Regions from separate parts of the Collinsella sp. TF11-5AC genome, predicted to be linked through region 1. Evidence: riboswitches for the same ligand, from Rfam matches in the RefSeq annotation. Region 1 holds a riboswitch; the other holds the start of a gene.
The links. A riboswitch is a leader RNA that binds a small molecule or an ion and turns the genes downstream of it on or off. The one in region 1 is predicted to bind thiamine pyrophosphate.
Positions count from the first base shown of each region.

Region 2: linked by a shared signal. The riboswitch ahead of thiC (phosphomethylpyrimidine synthase ThiC) and the one ahead of thiM (hydroxyethylthiazole kinase) in region 1 are both predicted to bind thiamine pyrophosphate.

Region 1 covers NZ_QSQO01000014.1:37,309-52,542, reverse strand. Annotated here, with positions in the region: gene DXD16_RS07240 (alpha/beta hydrolase) at 1-254, shown strand, start outside; gene DXD16_RS07235 (uracil-xanthine permease family protein) at 316-1,650, opposite strand; gene DXD16_RS07230 (5-methyltetrahydropteroyltriglutamate--homocysteine S-methyltransferase) at 1,773-2,906, opposite strand; gene DXD16_RS07225 (LysR family transcriptional regulator) at 3,062-3,958, opposite strand; gene DXD16_RS07220 (HAD-IIB family hydrolase) at 3,969-4,877, opposite strand; TPP riboswitch at 5,041-5,151, shown strand; gene thiM (hydroxyethylthiazole kinase) at 5,203-6,042, shown strand; gene DXD16_RS07210 (thiamine-binding protein) at 6,046-6,387, shown strand; gene DXD16_RS07205 (thiamine phosphate synthase) at 6,384-7,079, shown strand; gene DXD16_RS07200 (patatin family protein) at 7,181-8,050, opposite strand; gene DXD16_RS07195 (EAL domain-containing protein) at 8,370-11,087, shown strand; gene DXD16_RS07190 (GGDEF domain-containing protein) at 11,213-11,944, shown strand; gene DXD16_RS07185 (diguanylate cyclase domain-containing protein) at 11,941-12,744, shown strand; gene DXD16_RS07180 (flavodoxin family protein) at 12,856-13,479, shown strand; gene DXD16_RS07175 (arsenate reductase family protein) at 13,497-13,838, shown strand; gene DXD16_RS07170 (GTP-binding protein) at 13,925-15,055, shown strand; gene DXD16_RS07165 (tRNA (cytidine(34)-2'-O)-methyltransferase) at 15,155-15,234, shown strand, end outside.
Region 2 covers NZ_QSQO01000004.1:93,824-109,057, reverse strand. Annotated here, with positions in the region: gene DXD16_RS03520 (inorganic phosphate transporter) at 1-101, opposite strand, end outside; gene DXD16_RS03515 (hypothetical protein) at 351-689, shown strand; gene DXD16_RS03510 (Bax inhibitor-1 family protein) at 774-1,469, shown strand; gene DXD16_RS03505 (TIGR02452 family protein) at 1,607-2,740, shown strand; gene DXD16_RS03500 (SGNH/GDSL hydrolase family protein) at 2,819-3,478, shown strand; gene thiD (bifunctional hydroxymethylpyrimidine kinase/phosphomethylpyrimidine kinase) at 3,731-4,561, opposite strand; gene thiC (phosphomethylpyrimidine synthase ThiC) at 4,744-6,078, opposite strand; TPP riboswitch at 6,071-6,186, opposite strand; gene DXD16_RS03485 (hypothetical protein) at 6,250-6,765, shown strand; gene DXD16_RS03480 (YaaA family protein) at 6,789-7,598, opposite strand; gene DXD16_RS03475 (aminopeptidase) at 7,702-9,099, opposite strand; gene polA (DNA polymerase I) at 9,266-12,010, shown strand; gene DXD16_RS03465 (Cof-type HAD-IIB family hydrolase) at 12,222-13,049, opposite strand; gene DXD16_RS03460 (argininosuccinate synthase) at 13,604-14,830, shown strand; gene DXD16_RS10290 (hypothetical protein) at 15,064-15,234, shown strand.

The DNA of each region.
Region 1 (15,234 bases):
TTCCCGACTTTGTCGATCGCGCCAGCACGGCGCCATTTGCCGGCAGCCCGCAGGCTGTCTATCTGTCGCTCGGTAAAAAGGAGACCAAGACTCCCAACCGCATGATGCGGCACGTACTCGACGATACGCGCGCAATGGAAAAGCTGCTCGGCGAACGTGGTATTCCCACGACGCTGGAGCTCAACCCCGGCAATCACTTTTCCCAGACCGACTTGCGCATGGCCCGCGGCATCCACTGGATACTGACGCATTAAAAATGGTGCCCACGCGCATATACGCATGGGCACCATATCTTGTTTTAGCTGGACGCAGTTGTTACTCAGCAGCCTCCTCAAGCTCGGAGACGTCAAACTCAAAGTCGTTACCCGGCAGGATGGCGTTGAGCACGATGCCCACCAGCGAGCCCACGGCAAGGCCGGAAAGCGAAATCGTCACGCCGCCCAGCTCAAGCACGATGGCGCCGGCGGTGCTGTACGCAATGCCGAGCGAAAGCACGAGCACCAGGGCGGCCACCAGCACGTTGCGGTTGTTTTGGAAATCGACCTGGTTCTCGATGAGGTTGCGGACGCCCACGGCGCTGATCATGCCATAGAGCACGAGCGACACGCCGCCGATTACACACGCCGGCATGGCCGCAATGACAGCCGCGAACTTGGGGCAGAACGAGAGCACAATGGCACAACATGCGGCAATGCGAATCACGCGCGGGTCAAACACACGCGTTAGGGCAAGCACACCGGTGTTCTCGCCATAGGTGGTGTTAGCCGGAGCGCCAAAGAGCGATGCGAGAATGGTCGCCAGGCCGTCGCCAAGCAGCGTGCGATGCAGGCCAGGATCGGCGATGTAGTTACGCTCGCAAGTGGAGCCGATAGCCGAGATGTCACCGATATGCTCGATCATGGTCGCAAAGGCCAGCGGCATAATGGTGATGATGGCCGTCGTGGCAAGACCGCTATCGAACTGCGGGCCAAAGAGCGCAAACACGGTGTTATCCCACACGACGGGCAAGCCAACCCAGGGAGCGGCTGCGACGCCCGAGAAATCAACCTCGCCGAGCGCAGTCGCAACGGCATAGCTCACCACAACGCCCAGCAGAATCGGCACGATCTTGACCATGCCACGGCCCCAGATGTTGCAGATGACGATCACCGCCACAGCGACAACGGCAACAAGCCAATTGGTCTGGCAGTTGGCGATGGCAGAGCTTGCCAAGATCAGGCCGATGGAAATGACGATGGGGCCAGTCACTACCGGCGGGAAGAAGCGCATAACGCGCTTGGCACCAAACGCGCGAAACAGGGCCGCCAGCACCGGATAGAGCAGGCCGGCACAGGCTACACCTAGGCAGGCGTAGGGCAAAAGCTCGGCCTCGCCGTTGGGCGCGATGGCGGCATAGCCCGCGATAAAGGCAAACGAAGATCCCAAAAACGCTGGCACCTTGCCGCGCGATAGGAAGTGGAAGAGCAGCGTGCCCAGGCCGGCAAACAAAAGGGTCGCCGACACCGAGAGACCGGTGAGCACGGGTACGAGCACCGTGGCACCGAACATCGCGAATAGATGCTGCAGACCGAGTAGGAACATGCGCGGGCGACCGAGCGACGACGCATCGTAGATGGCATCGGCGACGGCGGGCGTCGAGGATTGGGACATGGATGTCCTTTCATAATGGAAGGGCGCTCGGGCATATCGGATTACCTGCCCGAACGATACGATCCGAACCATTGTACGCGATGCATGCCGCTCCGACCACGACGCCCCTGCGAACGGCAGCACTACTTCCAGATGCGCTCGGCGATGCGTTTGACCAGGGCGATCTTTGCCCACTGCTCGTCCTCGGTCAGCTTGTTGCCAATCTCGCAGCTGGCAAAGCCGCACTGGGGAGACAGATACAGGTTCTCGAGCGGCACGTACTTTGCGGCTTCGCGGATGCGCTCGACGATAACATCCTCGTTCTCGAGCTCTGCGGCCTTGGTGGTCACCAAGCCCAGCACGACCTTCTTGCCCGGGGCAACGTAGCTGAGCGGCTCAAAACCGCCGGCGCGCGGCGTATCGAACTCCAGGTAGAATGCGTCGACATCCTCATGTGCAAACAGGTACGGCGCGATGGGGTCATAGCCGCCCTCGAAAGCATAGGTAGAGTGGTAGTTGCCGCGGCACACGTGCGTGTTAATGACGAGGTCGTCGGGCTTGTCCTCGATGGCGGCGTTGTTGAGCGCCACGCCCAGCTCGCTCACCCTTTGCAGGTCAACCGGGCTCATGCCAGTCTTGGACACAAAGTCGGTATCGCAGTAGATGCCCCAGGTGCAGTCATCAAACTGGATGTTGCGGCAGCCCGCGGCATACAGGTCAGCAATCACGGTGCGGTATGCTGCGGCAATGGCATCGACGAGTTCTTCGTCGGTCTTGTAGACGGCGTGCAGACTCTCCTGCTGGCCATCGCAGCGGTCGAGTGTGACTTCGGAGAACGTCTGGATCGGCGCCGGAATGGTCTGGCGCGCGACCTGGCCCTCTCCCTCGAGCGACTTGATAAATTTGAAGTGCTCGACGAACGGATGATTCTCACCGCTAATGGGACCGGTTACCACGGCGGTGTCGGCGGTAGTCTCCTCATCGTGGAACATGTAGCCCGTGCGCGAGGCGCGGCGCTCAATGCCGTTGAGGCCCCACATAAAATCGAGGTGCCAGTAGCTGCGGCGGAACTCGCCATCGGTAATCACCTGCAGGCCGGCAGCCTTCTGCTTGGCCACTAAGTCGCGGATGGCCTCGTCCTCGACGGCCTTAAGGCCGGAAGCGTCGAGTTTACCCGCGACATAGGCGGCACGGGCGTCCTTTACAGCCTGTGGACGAAGAAAACTGCCGACGATATCGGCACGAAACGGCGCGTTCGGTTGAATCGAAGTGCTCATAGATATCTCCCTTTGCATTGGTTGCTTTACTGGGACAGAGTATGAGCGCTCATATGGACATCGTAAAATATGCGTTTATAACAGTTTGATATAGATGCTTCCTATATTAGTTGGGACTGCCATAAAGAGATTTGACCCGTGCAGAACGCAGCAGTCTAGATGTGCTGACGAATCGCTTCGATATAGGCCTGCCCGTAGCGCGTAAGTGTCGTGTTCTTGCGCGTGATGATGCCGATCTCCATGTACTCGTCTACATCGAGCGGAATGGAGATAATGCCGGGGCCGTTAAGTTCATGGCTGATCACGCCCGAACACACCGTGTAACCGTTAAGGCCCATAGCTAGGTTGAACAGCGTCGCACGGTCGCGCACGCGGATATTCTTGCGGCGCTCAAAGGTCGAGGTCAGCTCCTCGGAATAGTAAAACGAGTTGTAGCTGCCCTGCTCATAGGACAGGAACGGGTAGTCTTCCAAGTCCTCGAGCGTCACACTCGAGCGACCCGCCAGCGGATGGTCGGAGCACACAAAGACATGCGGCGTAGCGCAGAAGAGTCCTTCGAATACGAGCTCGTTGGCCGCCAGCATGCGCTCGATGACCTCGCGATTGTGCTCCGACAGATACAGGATGCCGAGCTCGCTTTTCATATGCGCGACGTCCTCGATAATCTCGTGGGTCTGCTCCTCGCGCAGGGTAAAGTCGTAGCGCGCGGCATCGAACTCGCGGATCACATCGACAAATGCATTAACGGCAAAGGAATAATGCTGGCAGCTCACGCTAAAGTGCGGCACCTGCTCGGACGTGCCTTTGTACTTGCCCTCGAGCAGGTCGGCCTGGTCGAGCACCTGGCGCGCGTAGCCCAAGAAGGTCTCGCCTTCCTCGGACACAATGACGCCCTTGTTGGTGCGCTCAAAGATGTGTACACCCATCTCGTTTTCGAGATCGCGAATTGACGCGGTAATCGAAGGCTGCGACACAAAGAGCCGGCGCGAGGCCTCGGTGATGCTGCCGCATTCGGCAACTTTGACGACATATCTGAGCTGCTGGAGCTTCATGGCTTTCTCCCTAGACGTTCGTGACGTCGAAACCCGTCGCGTCCATCTGACGCATAAACGACGGCATCTCCCCCGTCGCGGCGCAGGCGGCAATCTGATGCAGAGCCCCGGCAACCGCATCATCTGCCGCAGCGCCGATATGCCAGCGCGCGGCAGCCGTGACGGCCTCGTTGGCATTGGCGACTGCAACGGAATTGGGAACGGCATCGATCATGGGCAAATCGTTATCGGAATCGCCGAATACGGCCACCTCGTCGGGCGTCAGGCCCAAAGCGCGCGCCAGCTCCAGCGCAGCACAGCCCTTGTCCCAGCCGGTCGGAAGAACGTCGAACAGGCGCACGCGGTTGTTGGGAAACACGAGCGAGAGCTCCGGCACCTCGGCGGCAACACGCTCGCGCAGCTCGGCGAGCTCCTCGCGCGAACGGGCACTCCAGATATTCGCCTTGTATGCCGGGGCATCGTCAACGACAGGGCGACAGGGAGCCTCTTCGCCCTTGAGCCACGCGTTGCCGCCTGACTCCATGGCGCGACGCACACGCTCGGGATCGCTTGTCACGCAATAGGCGTCGTTGTCCCAAAAGTCATCACCCAGACGGTAGACCTTCAAATAGGTATCGTCGGTCTCTTGCTCCAGGTAGTCGGCCAGGCGCATAAGGGCATCGTTATCAGTTGCGCGCGAGGCAACCGCCTCGCCATCGACAAACATCACCTGGCCGTTGCAAAACGCACCGGTCGAGAAGCACTCGGAGCGATTGCGGAACATCCAGCTCATCGCGGACGGCTGGCGACCCGAAACCGGGCCAAAATGCAGGCCCGCCGCCTGCATGGCATGAATGCCCTCGATGGCGCAGTCGCTGGCGCCATCGTGTCCAGCAGGAATCAGCGTATCGTCCATATCGGTCAGCACAAGTTTGATCATAAGGTCCCCTCGGTCATTCTTTATCCCGTCTATTGTAACGACCTGCCAATAAGGGACAGGTTTATCTTGGCAGGTTTTATCTGGGAAAATGCAGCGCCCCTGTTGCCACCTGCCAAAATAAACCTGTCCCATATTGGCAGGTGCGCTAGTATAGGGAACAACAGATTCGATGCGGGAGTGCCGGCGGTGCAAACCACAAGGCTGAGAGGGCATAGGGCCCAATCCTTTGAACCTGTCAGTTAATGCTGGCGTAGGGAGCATGCCGCCTTTACAGGGGCGCTGTCTATGCACAGCGCCCCTTTTCTATGCCAAGGAGGCATGTGCAGTGATTGATTCGGAACAGCTTAAGCAACATATGGTCAAGGCCGTAGAGGAGATTCGAGCCACCAATCCGATGGCCGGCTCCATCACCAACACGGTGACGATCGACTTTGTCGCCAACGCGCAGCTCGCCGTGGGCGGTTCGGCCGCCATGGTCTATCTGCCCGACGAGGGCGAGGCGCTCGTTGCCGGCGGCGCCGCCATCTATCTCAACATGGGCACGCTCTTCCCCATCTACGAGCAGACGATTCCCCGCGCGGCCAAGGCGGCACACGACGCCGGCAAGCCCTGGGTGCTCGATCCGGTGGGTCTGGGCATCGGTAGCCTGCGCACCCAGCTGGTAAACGAGCTCAAGCAGTACAAGCCCGCCATCGTACGCGGCAACGCCTCCGAGATCATCGCACTCTCCGGCCTGTGGGGTCTTGAGGGCGAGTCGGCCGATCTGAGCCGCGTACGTGGTGTCGATACCACCGACACGGTCGACGCCGCCCGCGATGCCGCCGTGGCGCTCGCTCGCTACACCGGCGGCGCCGTTGTGGTCTCGGGCGAAGTCGACCTGATTACCGACGGCACGACCGTGGCCAAATCCCACGGCGGCAGCCCGCTCATGTCCAAGATTACCGGCTGCGGTTGCTCGCAGGGCGGCGTGCTGGCCGTGTACGCCTGCGCTGCCGATCCGTTTACGGCAGCCGTCTGCGGTACCGCCGTCTACAACGTCGCCGGCACGCGTGCCGCCGCCGTCGCCGATGCCCCGGCAAGCTTTAAGGTCGCCTTTATCGACGAGCTCTACCGCGCAACCGCCCAAGACATCGCCGATAACCAACTCGAGCTCGAGGAGGCATAAGCCATGTCCGAGCCCGCAACCAATGCCGGCATGAACACGCTCGTCGCTGTGGCCATCGCCCCGTGCGGCACCGGCGATGAACTGTCCGCCGAGGTCGCCGAGGTCGTGCGCGTCATTCGCGAGAGCGGCCTTCCCAACCGCACCACCTCGATGTTCACCGAGATCGAGGGCGACTGGGACGAGGTCATGCAGGTCGTGCGCGACGCGACCTTTGTGTTAGCGAACAAGGGCATCCGAACCGAAGTCGTGCTCAAAGCCGATATTCGACCTGGATTTACCGACACCATGACCGGCAAACTCGAGCGCATGGAAGCGCAGATCAAAAAGCAGGAGGAAGCACGATGAGCATCCGCGACAACCTTGATATCTCGGCCTATCTGGTGCTCGGCCCCGAAAACACCCTCGGACGCCCCGTGGGCGATGTGGTGGCCCAGGCGCTCGACGCCGGCTTTACCTGCATTCAGGTGCGCTCCAAGGTGGCAAGCGCCCGCGAGATCATTGCGCTGACCGGCGACGCCGCGCAGGCAATCGCACAGGCCGGCAAGACCGGTCAGGTCGCCTTGCTGATCGATGACCGCCTTGACTGCGTACTCGCCGCACGCGAGCAGGGCATTGCGGTCGACGGCGTGCACGTGGGCCAGAGCGATATTCCCGTCGAGGTCTGTCGCAAGCTGCTGGGCCCCGACGCCATCGTGGGCCTTTCGGCCCGTTGCGAGGAAATGCTCGAGTACGTCAAGACCGCCGACATGAGTCTGGTCGACTACCTGGGCATCGGCCCGCTCCACGAGACCGAGACCAAGCGCGACTGCGGACGCGCAGCCGATGGCTCCATCATCACCAAGAGCTTTGAGGACCTGGCCGCACTCCACGCGGCAAGCCCCGTGCCCATCGTGGTGGGCGGCGGCGTTAAGACGGCCGACTTGCCGCAGCTTAAGGCAACCGGCGTCGACGGCTTCTTTGTGGTGAGCGCCGTCTGCAGCGCCGACGATCCCTACGCCGCGGCCAAGGAGCTTGTCGACACCTGGCAGCAGGCATAGGCATAGGCCGAACAGCTGATTCGCAGCCTCATATCTTCAGCAATGGAAAGCGCATCCCAGTTTGGGCCTCCATTCCGGGATGCGCTTTCCGTATGCGACCCTTACCCCGCCAGATACGCTTCCAACGCCGGCAAAGTCGCCTCTGCATCGTGGCGGCCGACCTGGTAGATGCGCTCGAGCTCATCCGGTTCGCGGCACAGCGACGGCACCTTCACCGATTCGCTCGGCCGCACCACAAAGATTTCCCCGGCAGCCTCTCGACGTGCCAGGTCATCGAGCGTGGCATTGTAGACCTCATGCCGATGCTCAAGCGCTGCAACAAACTCCGGATAGTGACGGAACACGCGCCGCAGCATGGGCATCACGCTGTTGGGCTGCTTCACAAAGCCCGCCGGCTGCGTGAGTACCACGATATTGCGGTCATACCCCTGCGCAAACAGCCATGCGCTGGGAATAGAATCAGCCACGCCACCATCCAGATACTTATGCCCGTCAATAGCAACGGGACGCGTCGCCACAGGAATCGCCGACGATGCCCGGATCCACTCGATATCCCGCTCGTCGCCATAGGGCAGGTCGTGGTAGACGGCCTTGCCCGTCTCGATATCGGTGCACACGCACGTAAACCGCATGGGGCAGGCGCGATACGCCTCCAGGTCGATGGGATCGCGCTCGATGGGCACCTCGTGATAGGCAAAATCGGCATTGAACATATCGCCGGTTCGCAGCCAGCTGGTCACGCTCGCATAGCGTTTGTCGGCGCAATAGGCCTTGTTATAGCGAATGGCGCGGCCGATCTGGCGCGATTTAAAGTTGTAGCCAAATGCCGCGCCCGCCGAGACGCCCACCATATGGTCGCAGGTCAAACCGTGCTCCATCCAAACGTCGAGCACGCCCGCCGTATACATACCGCGGTAGCCGCCTCCCTCGAGCGCCAGCCCCACCGTGCGCGTCATATTTGACTGTGCCATGCGACCATCTCCGTTCCTGCGTTTTAAAACGGAACAAGTATACCCATCAACAAATATCGTCTCAGTCGCATTTTCATCGAACATCGTCGCGTTACCGTTTGGCGAATAATGGCCGCCCGCAACATGGGCACCCCTACATAATTCCATACACTTGTTTATACTACTCAGTAGTTATCAGCCGAGAGCACGAACCGACAAATAAACCCAACGACGCAGCAAGGCGGGGGCTTGGAAACACGCAAGGCGTTGAGCAGCAACGCATGTGCACAACGAGCTCGCCCGACGCAATCCGCCCCGACCTCAGAAAGCCGCTTACAGTATGGATAACGCCAGCAATAATACCGAAACGCTCGAAAAGACCATCCGTGACCTTCTGGAGCGTCAGGACGATCTGATCAGGACCGCCTTTACCGACGAGCTCACCGGACTTGGCAACCGCGGCGGCTTTACCCGTTCCTTAGAGGAACTCTGGGAGCAGGAACTGCCCGTGACCATGGCGTTTATCGACATCGATAACCTTAAGCACTGCAACGACATCTTTGGACATGACGAGGGCAACCGCTATATCTTGCAGGTGAGCCTCTATCTCAAACTGTATATGAAGGTGGACGAGGCGGCATTTCGTCTGGGGGGCGACGAGTTCGCCATCCTATCTACGATTGCGACCGAGGACGACCTTGCCGAACGTCTGGAACACTGCCGAACGGTACTGCTCGAAAACAACGCTTCCAAGATGCCTCACTCGTTTAGCTACGGAGTGGCACACGCCGACCCCGCCCTGGGCGAAGCCCCCAATCGCTTGACGAACGATGCCGATCATCGCATGTACGACTACAAGCTACGTCATGCCGTGCACCTTGATCGACGCAATATCGCACAAGCCCACACCGACGACTTCGAAATAAGCGATCGCATTTTCGACGCCCTTTCGATGCTCAACGAAGGCCGATATTTCTTTATCGAGAACTTGGACAAACATCGAACCCTTTGGTCACAAGGCGCCTTGCGCGATCTTGGTCTTCCTTCGGAGCATATAGACAACTGCCACGATTACTGGAAAACGCGTGTCCATCCCGATGACCTTGAGGCCTATACCAACGACATCGACCAAATCTATGACGGCTCCAAACATCGCCACGTCATGCAGTACCGCGTGCGCAACGCCGCCGGCGACTACATCCTCGGCCGTGCTCGCGGGTTTCGTATCGACGGCGACGGAAATGTCCCCTCGCTCTATGTCGGCGAGCTCGTCAACCACTCGCTTGCCGAGACCGTCGACGCCGCCACGGGCCTCGGAACGCAGCGCACGCTGATCAACGCTATCGATGCCTGCCGTCGCGACCGTTGCAAGACGGGGCTTATAGCAGTGCGCGTTCGCGGCACGGCAAAGTTCAACGAGCTCTACGGGGCCGAGGCCGTCGACAACATGCTCGCCGAATACGCAGGCCGCATGCTGTCGATTACTCGCGGCAGGAGTCGCGTCTTCCGCTCACGCAACGCCCAGTTCGTCGTGCTTAGCAACAATTTGGATCACGAAGCATTCGAGCAACTGATCCAACATCTCAAAGAGGCCGTTTTCGCTCCCGTTCGAATCGCGGACGACACCATTACCCCCGTCTGTCTTGTCGTTCCGGCCTTTTACGAGCACCTGACCAATCAAACGGCCGCCGTTTTAGGCGAACTCGACCGTCGCATTCGCACGGCCGGCGGGCTTGTTCCCAACGACAGCCTCCCCATACCCGAGGTGGAGCGCAAAAGCGCCATCGCCGAACGCATCGATCCGCTCACGGGTCTCTATCGACCCAGCGTGTTTATGCGCCGCGCCAACGAATTTCTCGAGACAAGGCGCAACGGCGCTTGGTGTATCGCCACCGTCGATATGGGACACATGCGACTGTTCAACGAATGGCACGGACAGGCCGAGGGCGACCGCATGCTCGCCGATGTGGGCACGGTCCTCAAGGACATCGAGAATGCCAACATGGGCGTCGCAGGGTACTGGGGCCAAGACGACTTTTGCATACTCATCCCCTTTGAACACGACACCGTCCATCAGATCTATAGCCGCGTTCGCCAGGCCGTGGCCAAGTATGATGACGGCGTGGGATTCTGGCCGTCCATGGGCGTCTACCCCATCGACTCCAACGAGAAAATCACCATCGATGCGCAGGCCAAGGCCATGTTTACCAATCGGCGCGCAAAAAACGACTTTAAGGAGCGCATTGCCATTTTCCGCCCCGAGGAGTACGAGCGCGAAATCTCGTTCCACCGCACGCTGACCGAATTCCAGTACGCGCTCTCCAACGGCCGTATTACCTACTACCTGCAGCCCCAGGTCGACATGGAAACCGGCGAGATCATTGGCGCCGAAGCGCTCACGCGCTGGATCGACAAGGATGGCTCCCTCATTTCGCCCGCCACCTTTATCCCCGCTCTCGAGGAAAGCGGTTTTGTGGTGACGCTCGACAAATACGTTTGGCAGGGCGTTGCCTTGTGGCTGCGCGAGCGCATCAATCGGGGGCTTCGTGTGGTTCCGATCTCGCTTAATGTGTCGCGCGTGGATATCCTTGCCTGCGACGTTGCCGAGCATATGGGAGCGCTCGCCGCCCAATACAACCTGCCGCCCGAGCTCATGCGCATCGAGATCACCGAGACAGCTTATACGGGAGAGTCCGAGGCCGTGGATAAACTAACGGCCGACCTGCACACCCGCGGCTTCTCGACCTATATGGACGATTTTGGCACCGGCCAGTCCACGCTCGCGATGCTCAAGAACGTCAACGTCGACGTCATCAAGCTCGATCGCACGTTTGTGCCCGATAACGGCGATGAGGGCCGCAGCGTGCAAATCATCTCATCAATGCTCGAGATGGCGCAGTCACTCCATCTGCCCGTTGTGATCGAAGGCGTCGAGACGGACAAGCAGGCAAACATGCTGCGCCACATGGGCGCCCGCTACGCTCAGGGATTCCTCTACTACCGCCCCATGCAGGCGGAGGATTTTGAGGCATTGCTCGATGGTGGCGACAACAACTAATACGCTCGCACGCAAACGCCACCGTCGAGGGGAGCGTTTGTTCCCATGAGCTAACTAATACTCCAATCTAAACCGAATTGGGAGTAAGATACAAACCATTGTTCCATCCAAGGAGGCAATCCATCATGAACGAGTCGTATCGCCTGGGCGAGCAATCAATCATCGCTCATCTTCAGCGACTTGCGAACGGGGCCTCAACCACCGAGCTCGATGTTGCCGCGCTGCCCCCGGAGCTGCGTGCCATCGGTGAGCAACTGCAGAAAACGCTCGCCATCCTGCAACAAGAACGCGAGCTGCTTGAGCACGGCGCCTATATCGACTCGCTCACCAATCTTGGCAACCGTGGCGGACTCGACCGCCATGTCGATCAGCTCTGGCGCAAAGGCACCCCCTTCACCTGCGCCTATATCGATATCGACCGCCTTAAGCATTGCAACGATAAGTTTGGCCACGCCGAGGGCAATCGCTACATTCTGAGCATCTGCCGCGCACTCACCGAGACAATGGAGCACGATGAGTTGCTGTTCCGTATCGGTGGAGACGAATTTGTACTTATATCCCCCACGACAGACGAAGCCGAGCTCGAGCAGCGCCTGGAGCGGACGCGTGCCAATCTTATCGAGGCAACATCGGACGGCAAGGCGCCCATGATCGCCAGCTTTAGCTTTGGCTGCTCGCGCGTCGACCCACTTGCAGGCGATACGCGTCGCCAGATGACAAAGGACGCCGACCGCAAAATGTATCGCTACAAGCTCATGTACCGTGTGCAACAACCGGAAGAAGGCGATGCGCTGCAACGCCCGATCACCGAACAACCCCCCCCTGCAACGACCGAGTGTTCCAAGCGATCTCCATGAGCTCCGAGACACGCTATCCGTTCATCATTAACCTCGACACCGGCGAATCGCAATGGTCGGTTAATGCCGTGCGCGATTTTGACCTACCCTCCCAGCATCCCTACAACTCGCTCGATATATGGCTTGCCCGTGTTCACCCCGAAGACCGCGACAACGTACGTGCCGAGCTCGATATGGTGGTAAACGGCACGTGGCACTTCCACTGCATGCAGTATCGCGTCATGAATACCGCCGGAAAATACGCGCTTTGCGACTGCACGGGTTACCGCCTGGACGGCACCGATACCGAGCCCAACATGTATGTGGGCATTGTCACCAACCGAAGCTTGGCAGATACGACCGATTCCGTGACCGGTCTGGGCGATATCCACGCCCTGGTCAACGCCATTGGCGAGATGCGTCGCGTGGCACGAAACGCGGGCTTGATCGCCATTAAAATCGACGAAATCGCACAGGTCAATGCCCGCTTTGGCTTTGATGCAGGCGACCGCGTTTTGGCAGAAAGCGCCGCCTGCCTCATGGATTGCTCGCGCGGCAAGGGTCGTCTGTTCCGCTCGACCGGACCGATGTTCGTGGCGCTCTTTGACGAGCTTGATCCCGAAGAGACCGACGCGGTTGCAGACGAAATCGAACGGTTCTTGGGATCGCCCGTGCTCCTTGGCTCATTTGAATATCAGCCGCCCCTTCGCGTGGCGACGCTTCATCTGGACGCCGTCGACCGACAGCCCGTTTCCATTTTGAACGAACTCAATGCGCTGATTAAAGAGGCGCCGCAGGTACCGGGCACCAAGCTGGACTAGCGACGTAGGGCGCGATGTGAAACACAAGCCGTTTCGCATCGCGCCCCGCGCCATCTGCCCTCTCGTGCGATAATCCTCCGCAGAAGTCACCGACAGCAGAGGGAGTTTGTGATGAAGGTTCTTTTGGTCAATGGCAGCCCCAAGGCAAACGGCAACACCGCCCGCGCACTCGCCGAGGTCGCCGAGCAACTTAGGGCCGAGGGCATCGATACCGAGACGTTTCAACTGGACGCCAAGCCCATTCGCGATTGCATCGGTTGCGGCCAGTGCGGCAAGCTTGGCGGTCGCTGTACCTTTGACGACGACGTGGTCAACGAGCTGATCGCTGCCGCCGAACAGGCCGACGGCTTTGTCTTTGGCTCGCCCGTCTACTACGCACATCCCAGCGGACGCATCCTCTCGGCACTCGACCGCGCATTCTATGCAGGCAGCAAGGCCTTTGCGCACAAGCCGGGCGCCGCTGTCGCCGTTGCCCGTCGCGGTGGCACGTCGACCACCTTCGATGTGCTCAACAAGTACTTCACCATCAACCAGATGCCCGTGGTGGCATCCACCTACTGGAACAACGTCTTTGGCGCCATGCCGGGCGAGGCCGCCCAGGACGCCGAAGGCCTTGCCACCATGCGAAACATCGGCAAAAACATGGCCTGGCTGCTGCGTTGCATCGAGGCGGGAAAGTCCGCCGGCATCGAAGCGCCCCAGGCCGATCGCGCTAGGACCAACTTCATCAGGTAGAACGGCGGAACCAAACAATGAACGTGCAGATCTTCGGTACCAAAAAGTCCTTCGATACCAAGAAGGCGCAGCGCTATTTTAAGGAGCGCCGCATTAAGGTGCAGTTTATCGACCTTAAAGAAAAGGAGATGAGCAAGGGCGAGCTCACGAGCGTGATGCAGGCGGTCGGCGGTATCGACAAGTTGCTCAACCCCAAGGCTAAGGACGAGGAGACGCTCGCGCTCATCCAGCACCTCACCCCTAGCCAGCGCTTCGACAAGCTGCTCGAAAACCAGCAGGTCTTGGCCGAACCCATCGTGCGCAACGGCAAAAAGGCCACCGTCGGTTATTGCCCCGATGTATGGGGAGCCTGGGAGTAGCCTGTGTTATTTGCCGGCGCGTGGGTATAAGAGCAGGCGTTTGGCATATGATTCAACTGTAAGCCATGTCTAACAAAGGAGGGCACATGCCCAACAAACCCGTGAAGATCATCATGCTTACCGGATACCTCGGTGCCGGCAAGACCACGCTGCTCAACCACATCCTCGCCAACGACGGCGGCATCCGCGCCGCCGTGATCGTCAACGATATCGGCGAGATCAACGTCGACGCCAGCCTCATCGCCGACGGCGGCCTTTCCGAGACCGACGACCTTATCCCGCTCACCAACGGCTGCATCTGCTGCACGCTTTCGGACGACCTGGCCAACCAGCTGCAGGGCATCGCCGATTCGGGCAAGTTCGACTACATCATCATCGAGGCCTCGGGTATTTGCGAGCCTATCCCCATCGCCTACACCATCTCGAGCTTCTGCGACGAGGCCAAGGTGGGCGGCGAGCCCAAGCTCGCGCTCGACAACATCGTGGCCGTGGTCGACTGCGCCCGCATGTACGACGAGTTCAACGGCGGTCGCGACCTGCTGGCCGAGGACATTGACGAGGATGACATCGAGAGCCTGCTCATCCAGCAGATCGAATTTTGCTCCACGCTGATCCTCAACAAGACCGATACCGTCACGCCTGAGCAGATTGCCGAGCTCAAGGCCATTGTGCGCAGCCTACAGAAGGACGCCGTGATTGTCGAAGCCCAAAACGGCGAGGTCCCCATGGAGGAGCTGCTCGACACCGACCGCTTCGACTTTATGCGCGCCTACAACTCCGCCGCTTGGATCGAGGCCATGGAGCATCCCGAGGAGCACGACGACCCCGAGGTGCTCGAGTACGACATCGAGACCTTTGTGTACTCGCGCCGCAAGCCGTTTGACCTGCAGAAGTTCACCGATTTTGTTGAGCAGGAGTGGCCCGACGAGGTCATCCGCGTCAAGGGCCCGCTGTGGCAGACCGGCAATCCGGACATGTGCTACATGTTTGAGCAGGCCGGCCACCAGATGCGCCTGATGGAGAACGGTCTGTTTGTCGATTCTGCGCCCGAGGGCGAGAAGCAGAAGATTATCGACGAGAACCCCGAGATCATGCAGATTTGGGACGACGAGACGGGCGACCGCATGACGAGCCTGTGCATCATCGGCCGTCACATGGACAAGGATGCGCTCATCGCCTCCCTCGATGCCTGCCTGACCGACTGGCACCGCGCCTAGGTTATCGAAGCGGGCATTTTCCGCCCACGTAACCGCCAAACCACCACGAAGGTGCCTGTCCCCTTCGTGGTGGTTTTTCGTTCTATGCCAAGGAGATTCATGTTCAATATCGTGCTGTATGCACCCGAGATTCCGGCCAATACGGGTAATATCGGCCGCACCTGCGTGGTCACCGGTGC
Region 2 (15,234 bases), on a different contig from region 1:
CATCCATTGACGAAGATGGCGCCCAACGCGAGGATCACGGTGACGGCAAGGACTGGGTTCGACACAATTTGGCCGAGGAAGGTTGAGAACGTTACGTCCATATATGGGCTTTCTCGAAGTTTGCAGACACGTTACAAAAACATGATAAATCGTATCACCTCCTACGGGTTTCTTTGCCGAGTTCTGATGGGAGAAGTAATTTTTTGGCACTAAAATTGAATATTAGCCCTGTTGACCGTGGGTGTTCTTTTTGCTATCACGCCATGCGGACACGCGCGTTCGCTCCGACACTCCAAAACCACAGTCTGTTCGCTTTACAACATGCAAACATGCGTTCGATAATAGGAGACATGGAATATCGACAGACAGATGGCAAAACTCGGCGCGTGCACAAGCAGTATGTGGACGTCGTGGCTCGCATCCTCGCGGGCGGACAGGTCGTGCCGGTCACCGTCTGCTGGGTCGACGGTCGTTGCTTTACGATTGACGAGATTGTCTCGACCGCTGGGTTTGGCCTGACGGTTCACGGCATCCGTACGGCAACCTATAAGGTGCGTTTTGGCGGGCACGCGACCGAGTTGTATCTGGAGGACCAGACGCGCGAACGACCAGATGGCTCGCAGGCCCACCTGATGCGTTGGTGGGTGTGGGCATTCGACCGTACGCTTGAGGGCGAGCGCCGTAGGTAAGGACGCACGGCGTTCGGGTACAATGACAGGAATCTTGTCAGCTACTGCGCCGTTATTTGTGGCGCTTTTTGAAAGGACGAACCTATGAACGATATCCAGGGCTATCAGAACGGCCCCGTCGAGAGCGGCGCAAGCCGCGCCAAGGAGATGTCGCCGCGCGCGTACAATCTCACCATGTCTGCCCTGATCTTCTTGGGCTTTTGCGCCATGGGCGCCGGCGCCTACTTTACGAGCACCATGTCGTTTGCGCGCATGATGATGAGCGGCGCCGCCTTGCCGCTGGTCTTTGGCTCGTTTATTTTGACCATCGTCGGCATGGTTATGATGTCGGCTGCTGCCAGCAAACAGTCCGTGGGCCTGTCCCTTGTGGGCTACGTAATCTTTGCGAGTACCTTTGGCCTGACCGCGTCGTTTGGCCTTGCCAACTACGACCTGCCCACCATCAACACTGCCTTTATCGCCACGGCCGCCATCACCTTTGTCTTTGGCGCCTTGGGCGTGACGTTCCCCAAGTTTTTCCAGCGCGTATATGGCATCGGTTTTGGCATTCTGCTCGCCACTATTCTGGTTGAGATCGTGCTGATGTTCATGGGCGTCTCGCAGACCATCACCGACCTGATCGTGATCGTGGTGTTCGCCGGCTTTATTGGCTACGACACCTATGTTGCCACGACAGTGCCGCCTACACTGCCCAACGCCGTGCTCATGGCGTCCAATCTGTTCGTGGACATTATCAACGTGTTCCTGCGCATCCTGAACATCCTTGGCCGTCGCGACTAGTGGCGAATTGCGGTGGTGCTCGCCGTGCGTGTAAATCGATGCGAAAGGCGGTCCTTCGGGGCCGTCTTTTTTGTATGCGGCGGGGTATCATGGATGGAAAAAGCCGATAGCGGCAGCGACAGGAAAGGTGGCCACGTATGGCAGACGTCGACAACAGGAACCGTAACCGCAGGTCTAATCGCGCGGGTCAGCCCAATCCCAAGCGCGAGGCCCGTGCCAAGGCCGCCGAGCGTCACGTGGCAACTGTGTCCGAAGCGTGCGCCAAGGATATCGAGCGTTCGCTTGCCGGTGTTCGCGAGTTTGACGGTATGCCTGCCGGCTTTGTCGCGGCGATGAAGGCCAAGGTTCAGAGTGCTGTGGCCGCCGAAGAACAGGTTGCCGAGGACGTCGAGGGCGCGGAGGCTGCCGAGACCGAGGCGGCGCCCGAGACCGAGGCAGCGCCTGAGCCCGTCGAGGAGTCTGCCGAGGAAATCGCTGAAGCTGAGTCCGCGCCTGCTGAGGAGCCCGCTCCGGTTCTGCCCGAGGTCACCGTGCTCGATGCCTCCGCCACGCAGGCCATCCTGGACAACGGTCGTGGCTATGCGCAGTTCTGCGACATGGCCGTGCTCGCCTTTGCCTCGTTCACCAACCCGGGCGGTGGCTATATTCAGGGTTATCTGGGCCAGGAGGCCACGCTGTGCGCCGATTCGTATCTGTACAACGTTCTCGATAAGCAGCGCAAATGGTACGGCGAGAACCGTCGCCGCAACATCAACTGCGAGCTTTACCGAAACCGTGCGCTGGTGGTGCCTGCGGTGCGCTTCGACCGCAACCACGTGCATGCATACGCCGACGTGATCGTGGCCGCCGCGCCCAACGTCAAGCGCGCCCGCCAGGAGTATCGCGTGAGCGACGATGCTCTGCTGGATGCCCTGCGCGACCGCATTCGCTTTGTGCTTGCCATCTGCGACGAGCTGGGTCGCGAGAAGCTCGTGCTGGGCGCTTGGGGCTGCGACAACAACGGCTTTGACGCAGAGACCGTGGCCGAGCTCTTCCGCAAGGAGCTCGCGTCGGGCGACTTTAAGGTCAAGCAGGTCTTCTTTGCCGTGCCTTCTACGCGCTGGGATGAGGATTTTGCCAAGTTCGAGCACGTGCTGGCAAACTTCCCCGAGCGCAACGAGGAGTCCTATGCCCAGGTTGCCGCTCGCGCTGCGGCAGCTCGCGCCGCCGAGCAGGCCCAGGCTGCTACCGAGGATGATGAGGACGAGGACGATTGGCGCAAGTACCTGTAATCGGTACGTGCTGACAGATAGGCCGAGCCGACGGGAGAGGCTGCTTCCGTCGGCTTTTTACTGAGCGAGGGGCTTACGATGAAAAACGTTCTATGCTTTGGCGACAGCAACACCTATGGTTACGATCCGGCGGGCATGCGCGACGGCACCGCGGTGCGCTATGCGCAGGATGTGCGCTGGTGCGGCGTGGCCCAACGTGACTTAGGCGAGGGCTGGCATGTAATTGAAGAAGGCCTCAACGGCCGCACGACGGTACGCGACGACATGTGCCATCTGGATACCAATCTTAACGGCATCCGCGCGCTGCCGATGCTGCTCGAGGCCCATAAGCCGCTGGATGCGATCGTTATTATGCTGGGAACTAACGATTGCAAGACGGTCTTTGGTGTGACGGCCTCCGATATTGCCCGTGGCACCATGGCACTGATTCGCGCGGTGCGTGCATTTCCCTGGACCAATGTCGCACCCTGCCCGCGTATTCTGCTGATGGCACCTATCAAGATCAAGCCGCAAATCGCCGATGTATATATGACCGATTTTGACGAGCGTTCCGTCGAGGCCTCGGAGCATTTTGCTGAATACTATGCGCACGTAGCCAAGCAGTTTGGCTGCGACTTTTTGAATGCAGCGGAGTTTGCCGAGCCGGGCGATATCGACTATCTGCATATGATGCCCGAAAGCCACGAGAGCTTGGGACATGCCGTGGCAGCCAAGCTCCAAGAGATGCTCGGTGAGTAGCACGGCCCCAAACCACCACAGAGTTCCCCTTGCGGGGGCTTGTTTCGTTTGTTTGTCTTGATCTGTAACAGTTCCAAGGCCGAAAACGGGCTAGATGTTACAGATTAAGATTATTTAGGTCGATATCGATTGTTTGTCTTGATCTGTAACATCTAGGGTCGATTTTGCCGAGTTACTGTTACAGATCGAGATGTTTGTGGGAGTCACCGCAAAGGTGCCTGTCCCCTTTGCGGCGGTTTTGGGCTGCGAATCTTAATATTGCCACATGTGGTTGACAGGGCCGGAGCCTTTGCCCATGTTCAGGCCGGCGGCCAGAGCGCCTGTCAGGTATGCCTTGTCCGCGTTGACGGCATCGGCAAGATCCATACCCTGGGCCAGCGCGCAGGCGATGGCGGACGAGAGCGTGCAGCCGGTGCCGTGTGTGTTGTCGGTCTCGATGCGCTTGTGGCGGAACCACGTGGTGAGTGGATCTCCCAGATGGTTGCCCTCGTCATCGAGTGGCGCGGGTTCGGCCAGTACATCGTTGGCCTCGTTGACAAGATGTCCACCCTTAACGAGGGATGCGCAACCAAAGCGGCGGGTGAGGAGCATGGCAGCATTTTGCTGCGTGCGCTCGGAGTCGACCTCGTAGTCGAGCAGGGCCATGGCCTCGGGAATATTGGGTGTGATAACCGTCGCTAGCGGGAACAGGCGGCGGGTGAGCGCCTCGGCGGCATCTTCGGCAATCAGCCGCGCGCCCGAGGTGGCTACCATGACGGGGTCGACGACCACGTTTGTCGCGTTCCAGGCGCTCAGGCGGTCGGCGATAACATCGATAATCTCGGCAGAGGAAACCATGCCAATCTTGACGGCGTTGGGGCGGATATCGTCAAAAACGGCATCGATCTGCGCCGCGACAATATCCGGGGAGATGTTCTGCACGGCGGTGACGCCCAGGGTGTTCTGTGCGGTGATGGCGGTGATGGCCGTCTCGGCATACAGGCGGTGCGCCGTGATGGTCTTGATGTCGGCCTGAATGCCGGCGCCACCGCTGGAATCGGATCCTGCGATGGATAGAACGGCAGGTACCTTACTGCGATCCATGTTCGCTCCCTTGTTCGGTCGGAATCAAATGGGTCTATAAGCCAGCATTATAAAGATGCCCGGGCCGACTCTATGTCGAACCCGGGCGGGCGATGCAATCTTTACGCAAATGCAAGCAAATGTTCACACGTCAACAATTGACAGGCACCGGCTCGCCGCCAGAAGCGGCCGCGGCGACAGGGCTAGTCCTCCATGCCAAGGTCGATCGTGGTGCCCTCGAAGATCTTGTTGACGGTTCGGACGGCGCACATCTTGCCACACATGGTGCAAGTGCCCTCGGTGGCGGCGGGGGACTCCTCATAGCGCTTCTTGCCCGTAACCGGGTCGAGCGCGCACTTCCACATGGCGTCCCAGTCGAGCTTGCGGCGTGCCTGGCCCATCCTGTCGTCCATGCCGCGGGCGTGGGGCACCTTCTTGGCGATATCGGCGGCGTGTGCGGCGATCTTGGTGGCCATGAGGCCGTCGAGCACATCCTGGGCGTTAGGCAGGCATAGGTGCTCGGCCGGTGTCACGTAGCACAGGAAGTCGGCACCGGAGCTGGCGGAGATGGCGCCGCCGATGGCGGCGGTGATGTGGTCGTAACCCACGCCGATATCGGTCACCAGCGGTCCGAGCACATAGAACGGAGCATTGTGGCACAGGCGCTTCTGCAGTTTCATGTTGGCGGCGATCTCGTCGAGCGCCATGTGACCCGGGCCCTCGACCATGACCTGGACGCCGGCGGCCCAAGCGCGCTTGCACAGCTTGCCCAGCTCGATCATCTCAGCGGTCTCGGTGGCGTCGTTGGAGTCGTAGAGACAGCCCGGGCGGCAGGAGTCGCCGAGCGAAATCGTCACGTCGTACTCGTGGCAAATCTCGAGCAACTCGTCGTAGAACTCATAGAACGGGTTCTCGTTACCGGTGACCTCCATCCAGCCAAACAGCAGTGAACCGCCGCGGCTCACGATGTTCATCAGGCGGCCGGTCTCCTTAAAAGTCTTGGTGACCGACTTGTTGATGCCGCAGTGGATGGTCATAAAGTCCACGCCGTCCTCGGCGTGCGCGCGCACGACCTCGAACAGGTCGTCCTTGGTGAGCTTGACCAGCGGCTTTTCCATGTAGCCGATGGCGTCGTACATGGGGACGGTGCCCACCATGAGCGGCGTCTCGTCGATGAGCTGCTGGCGGAACTGGCGCGTCTTGCCCGAGTTGGAGAGGTCCATGATGGCGTCGGCGCCGTAGTCCTCGGCGATCTTGACCTTCTTCCATTCCTCGGCGGCATCGGCCTTGTCGCCCGAGATGCCCAAGTTCACGTTGACCTTGGTGGACAGGCCTTCACCGACGCCAAAGGCGCGCATGCCTTTTTTGATGTGCACGATGTTGGCGGGAATGGCGATACGGCCGTCGGCCACGCGCTCGCGGATGTACTCGGGGTCGCGATGCTCGCGCTCGGCGACTTCCTTCATCTGCGGCGTGATCTGCCCGGCACGGGCGAAGTCGATTTGCGTGACGAGCTTGGGCTCGGTCTGTGTGCTCATTGGCACGGCTCCCTTCGTTGGCATTACCCATATCAGGTTTGCGGGTCAGGGCGGGCGCGCCCAGTCTCAGCCTGCCGTCTTGTCCTGCAAGCTCCCCGTTTATGTAATGGGCTCAAGTATAGCTCGAATGGGTACGATTGGCCTAACGAGCGTGCCTGTGGGGAGGCGTACATGGAAGACAAGCATCTATATCGAGAGACACAATGGGATGTATCGGCCGAGGAAAGCCGTGCGCACCATGGGTTGGTCGCGATTGGTTTTGCGGTGCTTGCCGTGCTGGTGATTGCCTTTTGTATCTGGACGTTTGGTGGTCGCGGCGGCGCTGCATGGGAGTTCGAGGCCGACGATGCCCTGCCGATCATGACAGTGAAGGTTACGGGCGGCAATACCGTTGCCGCGCCGGGCGACTATTGGTATCCGCGCGACGAGTTTGTGCAGCTGCAGCTGAGCGGCGGGTCTATTCCGGGCGAAGAAATCGAACGCGTGACGTTTGATGCGACGCTCAAAACGCTGACGGTGAAGCTCAAAGATCAAGGGGACGTGCCCACGACCATGGACATTGCGCTGACGGAATGGCGCTTGGAGCCCCCGGCGGGCGCTGCGGTATCCGAGGTGGAGCACGTTAAGATTACCTACCAAGATGGCTCGACGAGCGAGATTGCAAAGGCCGATGGCTTGGCGGAGTAACGAGGTGTTTGGAAACGGCGGGTCTATTGTGCCTGCGCGTTCATGAAAACCAGGGTGTTTTTGTCTGAAAGCTCGGGAAAGTGGCGATAGCCAACATCGAACGCGGTGAGCCCGCTTACATCCTCGAGCTTGTTTTCTGCCATCCAGCGCACCATGGAGCCGCGCGCCTTTTTGCTGGCGGTCGAGCGCTGGATGGGCTTGCCGTTGCGAATGCCTTCGCCAAAGAGGCATGTGACGGCCGTGGCGTCGCACGCGAGGCAGGGCAGAACGGCTTTGGCATACTCTATGCTGGCGAGGTTGACGATCGTGATGTTGGAGCCCGCCGGAGCGATGGCCCGTGCGAGCTTGTCGCCCCAAAACGCGTAGAGGTCTCGGGCATCGTCGACGGCAAGCTTCGCGCCCATCTCCAGCCGATACGGTTCAACGGCATGAAAGGGGCGTACGCATCCGTAAAGGCCCGAGAGGATCCACAGATGGTCTTGCAGCCATGCGAGCTGCGCGGAATCCATCACCTCGGGTGCCATGCTCTGGTATTGAATGCCGTGATAGGACATGACGGCAGGGGAGAGGTGGCGGGCGAGTGCGGGATTGTCGAGATCGCTCTTATTCAGGATGGGCCGGAACTCATGCAGGGTGTTGAGGCAAGGCCCCAGCAGTTTGTCACTCACGTTCCAGAGCGCCTGCAGGCCACCGCTGCCTTCATTCCGCTCGATATCTAGCAGTGCGCGGTGGAGGTGAGCCGTCTCGTGCGCAAAAGGTGGAATGCCCAGGACTTCAAAAGCATCTTGGGCCGCACGCATCTGCTTGGCGGGCGAAATGATGACCTGCAGCATGGACTCTCCTCTGCCAAAAAGGAAGTTGCGGTGGAATACGGTCTGTTTTGGCCGTTTATGGGCCAGTTTAGTCCGTATTTCACCGCAACTGATGAAGGGTTGGTTAGGCGCGCTCGATGAAGGCCTTGTAGCCGCGATAGGCCTCGTAGATGTCGGCCTTGTTGGCGACCTCCCACAGGGCGTGCATGGACAGGACGGCAACACCGGAGTCGATGACGTTCATGCCGTACTTGGCCATGATGTAGGCGATGGTGCCACCGCCGCCCGCGTTGACGCGGCCGAGCTCACAGGTCTGGAAGTCCACGCCCGCCTCGTCCATGATGTCGCGGATGAGGGCCACATACTCGGCGTCGGCGTCGTTAGAGCCGCCCTTGCCGCGGCTGCCCGTGTACTTGTTAAAGCACAGGCCGCGACCCATAAAGGCTGCGTTCTTGGTTTCGAACTTGCCGGCGTAGCCCGGGTCGAAGCCGGCGGACACGTCGGAGGAGAGCATGCGGCTGCGGGCGAGCGCGCGGCGCAGGGCCAGCGGGCTATCCTCGCCGGCGAGCGTCATGATCTCGGCGACGGTGTTCTCGAAGAAGCGGCTCGTCATGCCGGTGGCACCCACGGAACCGATCTCCTCCTTGTCTACGATGAGTGTGATGCTCGTGCGCTCCACGTTGGCGACGTTGATCTGGGCGAGCATGGACGGATAGGCGCAGACACGGTCGTCGTGGCCATAGCCCAGAATCATGGAGCGGTCGAGGCCCATGTCACGGGCGGGGCCGGCGGGCACGACCTCGATCTCGGCGGAGAGGAAGTCCTCCTCCTCGACGTCGTACTGCTCCTTGAGGATATCCAGGAACATCTGCTTGACGGGCTCCTTGGGAGCGTCCTTGTCGTCCTCGTCAAACTTGACGGGGCGGCCGCCCACGATCACGTCGAGGATCTCGGCGTCGACGGCGTCCTTGGCGGGCTTGGCCATCTGCTCGCTCGAGAGGTGGATCAGCAGGTCGGAGATGGTAAAGACCGGGTCGTCGGCCTTGTCACCGATGTTGATGTCGACGGTGGTGCCGTCCTTTTTGCAGATGACGCCCACGAGTGCGAGCGGGGAAGCGACCCAGTGGTAGCTCTTGACGCCGCCATAGTAGTGCGTGTCGAGATAAGCCATGTCGCCGGCCTCGAAGGCGGGGTTCTGCTTGAGGTCCAGGCGCGGCGAGTCCACGTGGGCGCCCAGGATGTTAAAGCCCTGCTCGAGCGGGGCGGTGCCCAGGTTGACGAGCATGAGGTCCTTGCCGTGGTTGGCGGCGTACACCTTGTCGCCGGCCTTGAGCGCGCGGCCCTCGGCGATCACGGTCTCCAGATTGACGTAGCCCGCCTCCTCGGCCATCTTGATACCGGCCTTGACGCACAGGCGCTCGGTCTTGTTCTCACTCAAAAACTGCTTATAGCCGCGGCAAAGCTCCTCGAGCTCCTCGATCTGCTGTGGCGTGTACTTTTTCCATGCGCTGGGACGCTCCATGACGCAGGCTCCTTTCGGATCGATCGTGCTGGTTGATGTACCGTGAGCCATCGTATCACGCGCGGGCCCGCGGCGGCAGGGAAGCCTGATGTGCGGTGGCCGCGGGGCGGGGAGCGTGTAAACTGGTGTGAGCAAACCGTGCCCAGCCCAAAGCGAGGTATTCAATATGTCTGAAAAGCGCCGTACCTTTGCCGTCATCGACGGCAACTCGCTCATGCATCGCGCCTTCCACGCCGTGCCGCCGACCATGAACGCGCCGGACGGTCGCCCCACCAACGCGATCTTTGGTTTTCTGAACATGTTCCTCAAGATGATCGATGCCTTTAATCCCGACGGCGTTGTCGTGGCGTTTGACAAGGGCAAGCCGCGCGTGCGTATGGAGATGCTGCCGCAGTACAAGGCGCAGCGCCCGCCCATGGACCCCGACCTGCACGCGCAGTTCCCCATGATCAAGGAGCTGCTCGCCGCGCTCAACGTGCCCATTTTGCAGTCCGAGGGCTGGGAAGGCGACGATATCCTGGGAACCATGGCGCGCCTGGGCGAGGAGGCCGGCTGCGACATGCTGCTGGTGACCGGCGACCGCGACATGTATCAGCTCGTGACCGAGCACGTCAACGTGGTCTCGACTCGCAAGGGCCTGTCCGACGTGGCGATCATGACGCCCGAGAGCGTGGACGACCTGTATCACGGCATCACGCCGGCGCTCGTGCCCGATTTTTATGGTCTGAAGGGCGACACGTCCGATAACATTCCCGGCGTACCGGGCATCGGCCCCAAAAAGGCGAGCGCGCTCATTGCGCAGTACGGTAGCCTGGACGAGGTCATCGCGCATGCTGACGAGGTCAAGGGCAAGATGGGAGAAAACCTGCGCGCACACATCGACGACGCGCTGCTGAGCCGTAAGGTGGCGACCATCCGCACCGATGCACCCGTTGAGCTCGATTTTGAGGCGACGTCCTTCCCGGCGTTTTCCGCCGATGAGGTTTCCGCGGCGCTGGGCACGCTTGGTATCACCGCCATGCAGAACCGTTTCTTGGCGCTGATCGGCGGCGAGGGCGGGGCAGCTGCCAGCACGTTTGAGATTCCCGCCGTTTTGCGCGCAGCCGCCGGCGATGCTGGCGCGCTTGGTGCCGTTGCGGCTGAGGTCTCCCGCGTGATTGATGCCGGCGAGTGGGTCGCCGCCGTGGTGGACGATGACAAGGAAGAGGGCGCGCTCTTTGGGCTGACGCGCACGCTGTGGTTGGCGACGTCCAAGGGCCTGTTTGCGCTCGAGGAGGGCGACAGCGGTGCGGCGGCTGAGGTTGAGGGCTTCAACTTCGCCCACGGCGTGATTGCCGGCGTGCTCGCGCGTCTGTTTATGGAAGGCCGTGTGGCGAGCCCGGATATGAAGGCGCTTTTGCATGAGCTTTCGCCCATCGATTCTTCTGAGCTCGAGCTCATGGATCCGCTGGCAGTCGATTCCACGCGCATCTTCGATACCGTTGTTGCCGCCTACCTGTTGGATTCCGACCGCTCCGAGTTTGACGAGGTGTATCTGGCCGATACGTATCTGCAGATGGCGCTGCCTGCGGCGCGCGGCGCAGAGGGTGCTGGCGAGGACGCTCCTGCGCCCGCCGCTCGCACGGCGGCCTTGACGCTGGCGCTGGTTGCACCGCTGCGTGACCGCATGGCCCGCGAGAACGCCGCCAACGTGTTCGATGGCATCGAGATGCCGCTCGTTCCGGTGCTTGCCAAGATGGAGCGCGCGGGCATGCTCGTGGATCCCGACCGCCTGCACAGTCTGTCCGAGGGTCTGGCGACCCAGATTGCCGAGGTCGAGCGGAGCATTCGCGATCTGGCCGGCGACGAGGCCTTTAACATCGGCAGCCCCATGCAGCTCTCGCACGTGCTGTTTGATGTTATGGGGCTTCCGACCAAGGGCCTCAAAAAGACCAAGCGCGGCTATTATTCGACCAACGCCAAGGTGCTGAGCGACCTTGCCCGCGACCATGAGATCGTGCGCCTGATTTTGGACTGGCGTGAGAAGTCCAAGATTAAGTCGACCTATCTGGACACGCTAGGTCCGCTGCGCCGTGGTGACGGGCGTGTGCACACCACGTACAACCAGACCATCACCGCGACGGGACGTCTGTCTTCGAGCGACCCCAACCTGCAAAACATTCCGACGCGCTCGGAGCTGGGACGTACCGTCAAGACGGCGTTCTCGGCAGGCGAGGGCAGCGTCTTTTTGGCGGTGGACTACTCACAGATCGAGCTGCGCCTGCTCGCGCATCTTTCGGGCGACGAGCATCTGGTGCGCGCCTTTAACGAGGGCGAGGACTTCCATGCCGAGACGGCCGCGCGCGTATTTGGCGTGCCGGTGTCCGAGGTGACGCCCGACCTGCGCAGCCGCGCCAAGGCCGTGAACTTCGGCATCGTGTATGGTCAGCAGGCTTACGGTCTGTCGCAGTCGCTGCATATCTCGATGGCCGAGGCGCGCGACATGATTGACCGCTACTACGAGGCATACCCGGGCGTACGCACGTTCCTCGACAACGTGGTGGCGCGTGCCAAGCAGACGAGTTACGCCGAGACCATGTACGGCCGTCGTCGCCATATTCCCGAGCTCAAGGCCAAAAATCCGCAGCTCCGCGGTTTTGGCGAGCGCACGGCCATGAACCACCCCATGCAGGGAACCGCGGCCGACATCATCAAGATCGCAATGGCCCGCGTAAGCAGCCGCCTGGAAGAAGAGGGCTTTGCCGCTCACATGATCCTGCAAGTGCACGACGAACTGGACTTTGAGTGCCCCGTCGACGAAGTCGAGCGCCTCACCGCCATGGTCCGCGACGTCATGGAGCACGTAGTAGGCCTCCGCGTACCCCTCATTGCCGAAGCCAGCACCGGCATAACCTGGGCCGACGCGAAATAGGAAAGCACTCGGTAAGGCAGGCTCGCCCAAGACGCAAGCCCCCACATACTTAAGATTTGGGACAAACACTACTGATTAATTTGTCCCACAGTAACCAAAACAGAGGGGAGCCCCTCCCAACAAGGAGCTCCCCTCTGCTCAAATCATTTCAGCTAAGTATCTAGACACTCAAGACGCCATCTTGGCGCCCGGCCGGGTCCGACGAGCCACGTTAACGAGCCGCCAAGATGGCGTCGATGAGCGTCAGTACGCCCCCGTCGTTGTTGCTCGGAATGCGCCATTTAGCATGCGCGTTCATGTGCTCCTCGGCATTGTCCACGATAAAGCTATGCCCGACGCGCTCCAGCATGGGGATGTCGTTGTAGGTGTCGCCCACGGCGGCAGCATCGGCAATATCGATGCCCAGGTGCTCGCACAGGTGCGCGACGCCGGCGCCCTTGTCGACGCCCAGGTTCATAAAGTCGATCCACTCGCGCCCGGCGTTGGTGACGTAGAGCTTGTCCGAGAACTCGGGGTTATAGGTCTCGCGGAAAGCGGGCTCGGCGTCGTAGGCGGGGAAGAAGATCGAAATCTTGTTGGACTCGATATCAAGGCCCTCAAAGCTATCGACGTAGTTGATCGTGTTGTAGTACACGCTGATCTCGTCGTGGTACTGATGGTCGCGGGCGAGCACATAGAACTCGTCGTAGCAGCACAAGACGGGAACGGCACGCGGGTCCTCCGAGGCACGGGCGAGCACCTGCTGATACAGCGCCACATCGATGTTGCTCTTATAGATATAGCTGCCGCGATAGATGACGCAGGCTCCGTTGTCGGGACAAAAAGCAAGGCGGTTCTTAATGCTCTCGAACATTTCCTCGAGTTTGGGGGCGGGGCGTCCGCTGGCGGGGCAGAATACAATGCCTGCGTCGGCGAGCTTGTCCAGGCGCTCATCAAGACCCTGCGGCAACACGCGCTTGTCGGTGAGTAGCGTCTTGTCCATGTCGACGGCGAGAATCTTAATGCTTCCGATATTGGTGTCCGATTCGTAAGTTTGCATAAAAGCGCGCCTTTCGTTTCGAAATTGTTTCAGACGTTATAACCATCAACCAGTAACTGAGCGTATTGTCGCAGGAACGGAGCGTATTTGCACCACGCTTCACAAAGTAATGAAAAAACTTTTCAGAAATTTGAATTTGTCGCTTGTGCTGCGGGCACTTTAGCGTAATATAGCGACCATCGAAAACGGAGACGGAAATACAACCGCTTACCGAAGAAAAGGTACCGTTTACGATATTAGAATTGCGCCCGGCGATAGGTGAAAGGAGAGGCAGATGCAGTTCGTAAAGATCATCACCACTGCAGATAATGCCATCCGACGCCAGCGCGCAATTTCCCGACGACGATAGCAATCGTCTCTGTTCGTATGGGGTGAAATGCCCCAACAGAGTCATTTTGAGGTCGTTGGGTTTTAGCACGATATAAACGCATGTTTCTAGGGCATGCTGTGCTGCTTTTTGCTATTTAACCTGATATTGCACGGTTTTTTGACCTCGAAATGACTTGCAGCTGACCGATGTTCTAACTAGCTACCAAGGGCGAAAGGAAACAGCCATGAGCAAGGAAAAAGTCGTTCTCGCATATTCCGGTGGTCTTGATACATCCGTATGTGTCAAGTGGCTCCAGGACGAGAAGAATCTCGATGTCGTTTGCGTCTGCGGCAACGTGGGCCAGGAGGAGACCGGCTTGGATGCCAAGAAGCAGAAGGCGCTTGACCTGGGCGTTCTCGATTGCCAGGTGCTCGACCTGCGCGACGAGTTCTCCGATGAGTTCCTGACTAAGGCCATCGCCGCAAACTCCATGTACGAGAACAAGTACCCGCTGCTCTCCGCGCTGTCTCGCCCGCTGCTCGCCAAGAAGCTTGTCGAGGTCGCTCACGAGTTTGGCGCGACCTACGTCGCCCACGGCTGCACCGGCAAGGGTAACGACCAGGTTCGTTTTGAGGCTGCCGTCAAGGCCCTCGACCCCGAGCTTAAGGTTATCGCCCCGGTTCGCGAGTGGGATCTGAAGTGCCGTCCCGATGAGGTTGCCTATGCTCACGCCCACAACGTGCCGGTTCCCGAGGGCGCCAACGACAACCCCTATTCCATCGACGACAACCTGTGGGGTCGCGCCATCGAGTGCGGTCACCTGGAGGATCCCTGGAACGAGCCGCTCGACGACGCCTGGGTTATGACCAAGAACCCCGAGGACACGCCGGACACCCCGACCTGCACCGAGATTGAGTTTGAGGCGGGCAAGCCCGTCGCCGTCGATGGCAAGAAGATGAAACTCTCCGAGATCGTCATCGCCCTCAACAAGATTTCGGGTGACAACGGCTTTGGCCGTCTCGACCTGGTCGAGGATCGTCTGGTGGGCCTCAAGAGTCGCGAGTGCTACGAGGTTCCTGGCGCCCTGACGCTCATCACCGCCCACAAGGCGCTCGAGGACATCTGCGTCGAGGGCGACCTGCTCAAGACCAAGATTAAGCTCGAGCAGGATTGGGCCACCGCCGTGTACAACGGCCAGTGGTACAGCCCGCTCAAAAACGCGCTCGATGCCTTTATGGCCGACACCCAGAAGTTCGTGACCGGCACCGTCCGTCTGAAGTTCTTTAAGGGCAACTGCCATGTCGTCGGCCGCAAGAGCCCGTTTAGCCTGTATGACTACGGTCTGGCTACCTACGACCGCGACACTACGTTTGACGAGAAGGCCAGCGCCGGCTTTATCGAGATCGATACGCTGTCGCTCAAGACGTGGGCTAAGGTCCAGGGCCCCAGCTCTGCTGCCGCCCAGGCCTAGCGCCTCCTTCCTTTGGTATCCGCGCGGCCCATCCGCGTGATACATAACGGGCGCATGGGGTCCCTACCTTTCGTTATGCTTGCTGACACTTCTTAACATCGGTGGCCCCTACGTTCCGCCCGCATATATGATGCCGCGTCTGCGGCTGAGTCCGAGCCCCGCCGGGGTTGTCCGGCGGGGCTCCTCCTATCAATTTGACGGCCCTGCGCCTATATATATGGGGAGTATCCATTATGTTCAATGCTATCGCGCATGCTTTACTTGCCCTCGCGCCCGAGTTCGATGCTGCAAAGGTCGAGGACGTTCCTATGAGCCTAAAGGCCTGGATCGATGGTTCGCAGGGCAACATTCGGAGGGAGACGTTGGGCGCCAAGTGCATGGCGCGTCACTTCTTTGCAAATTAG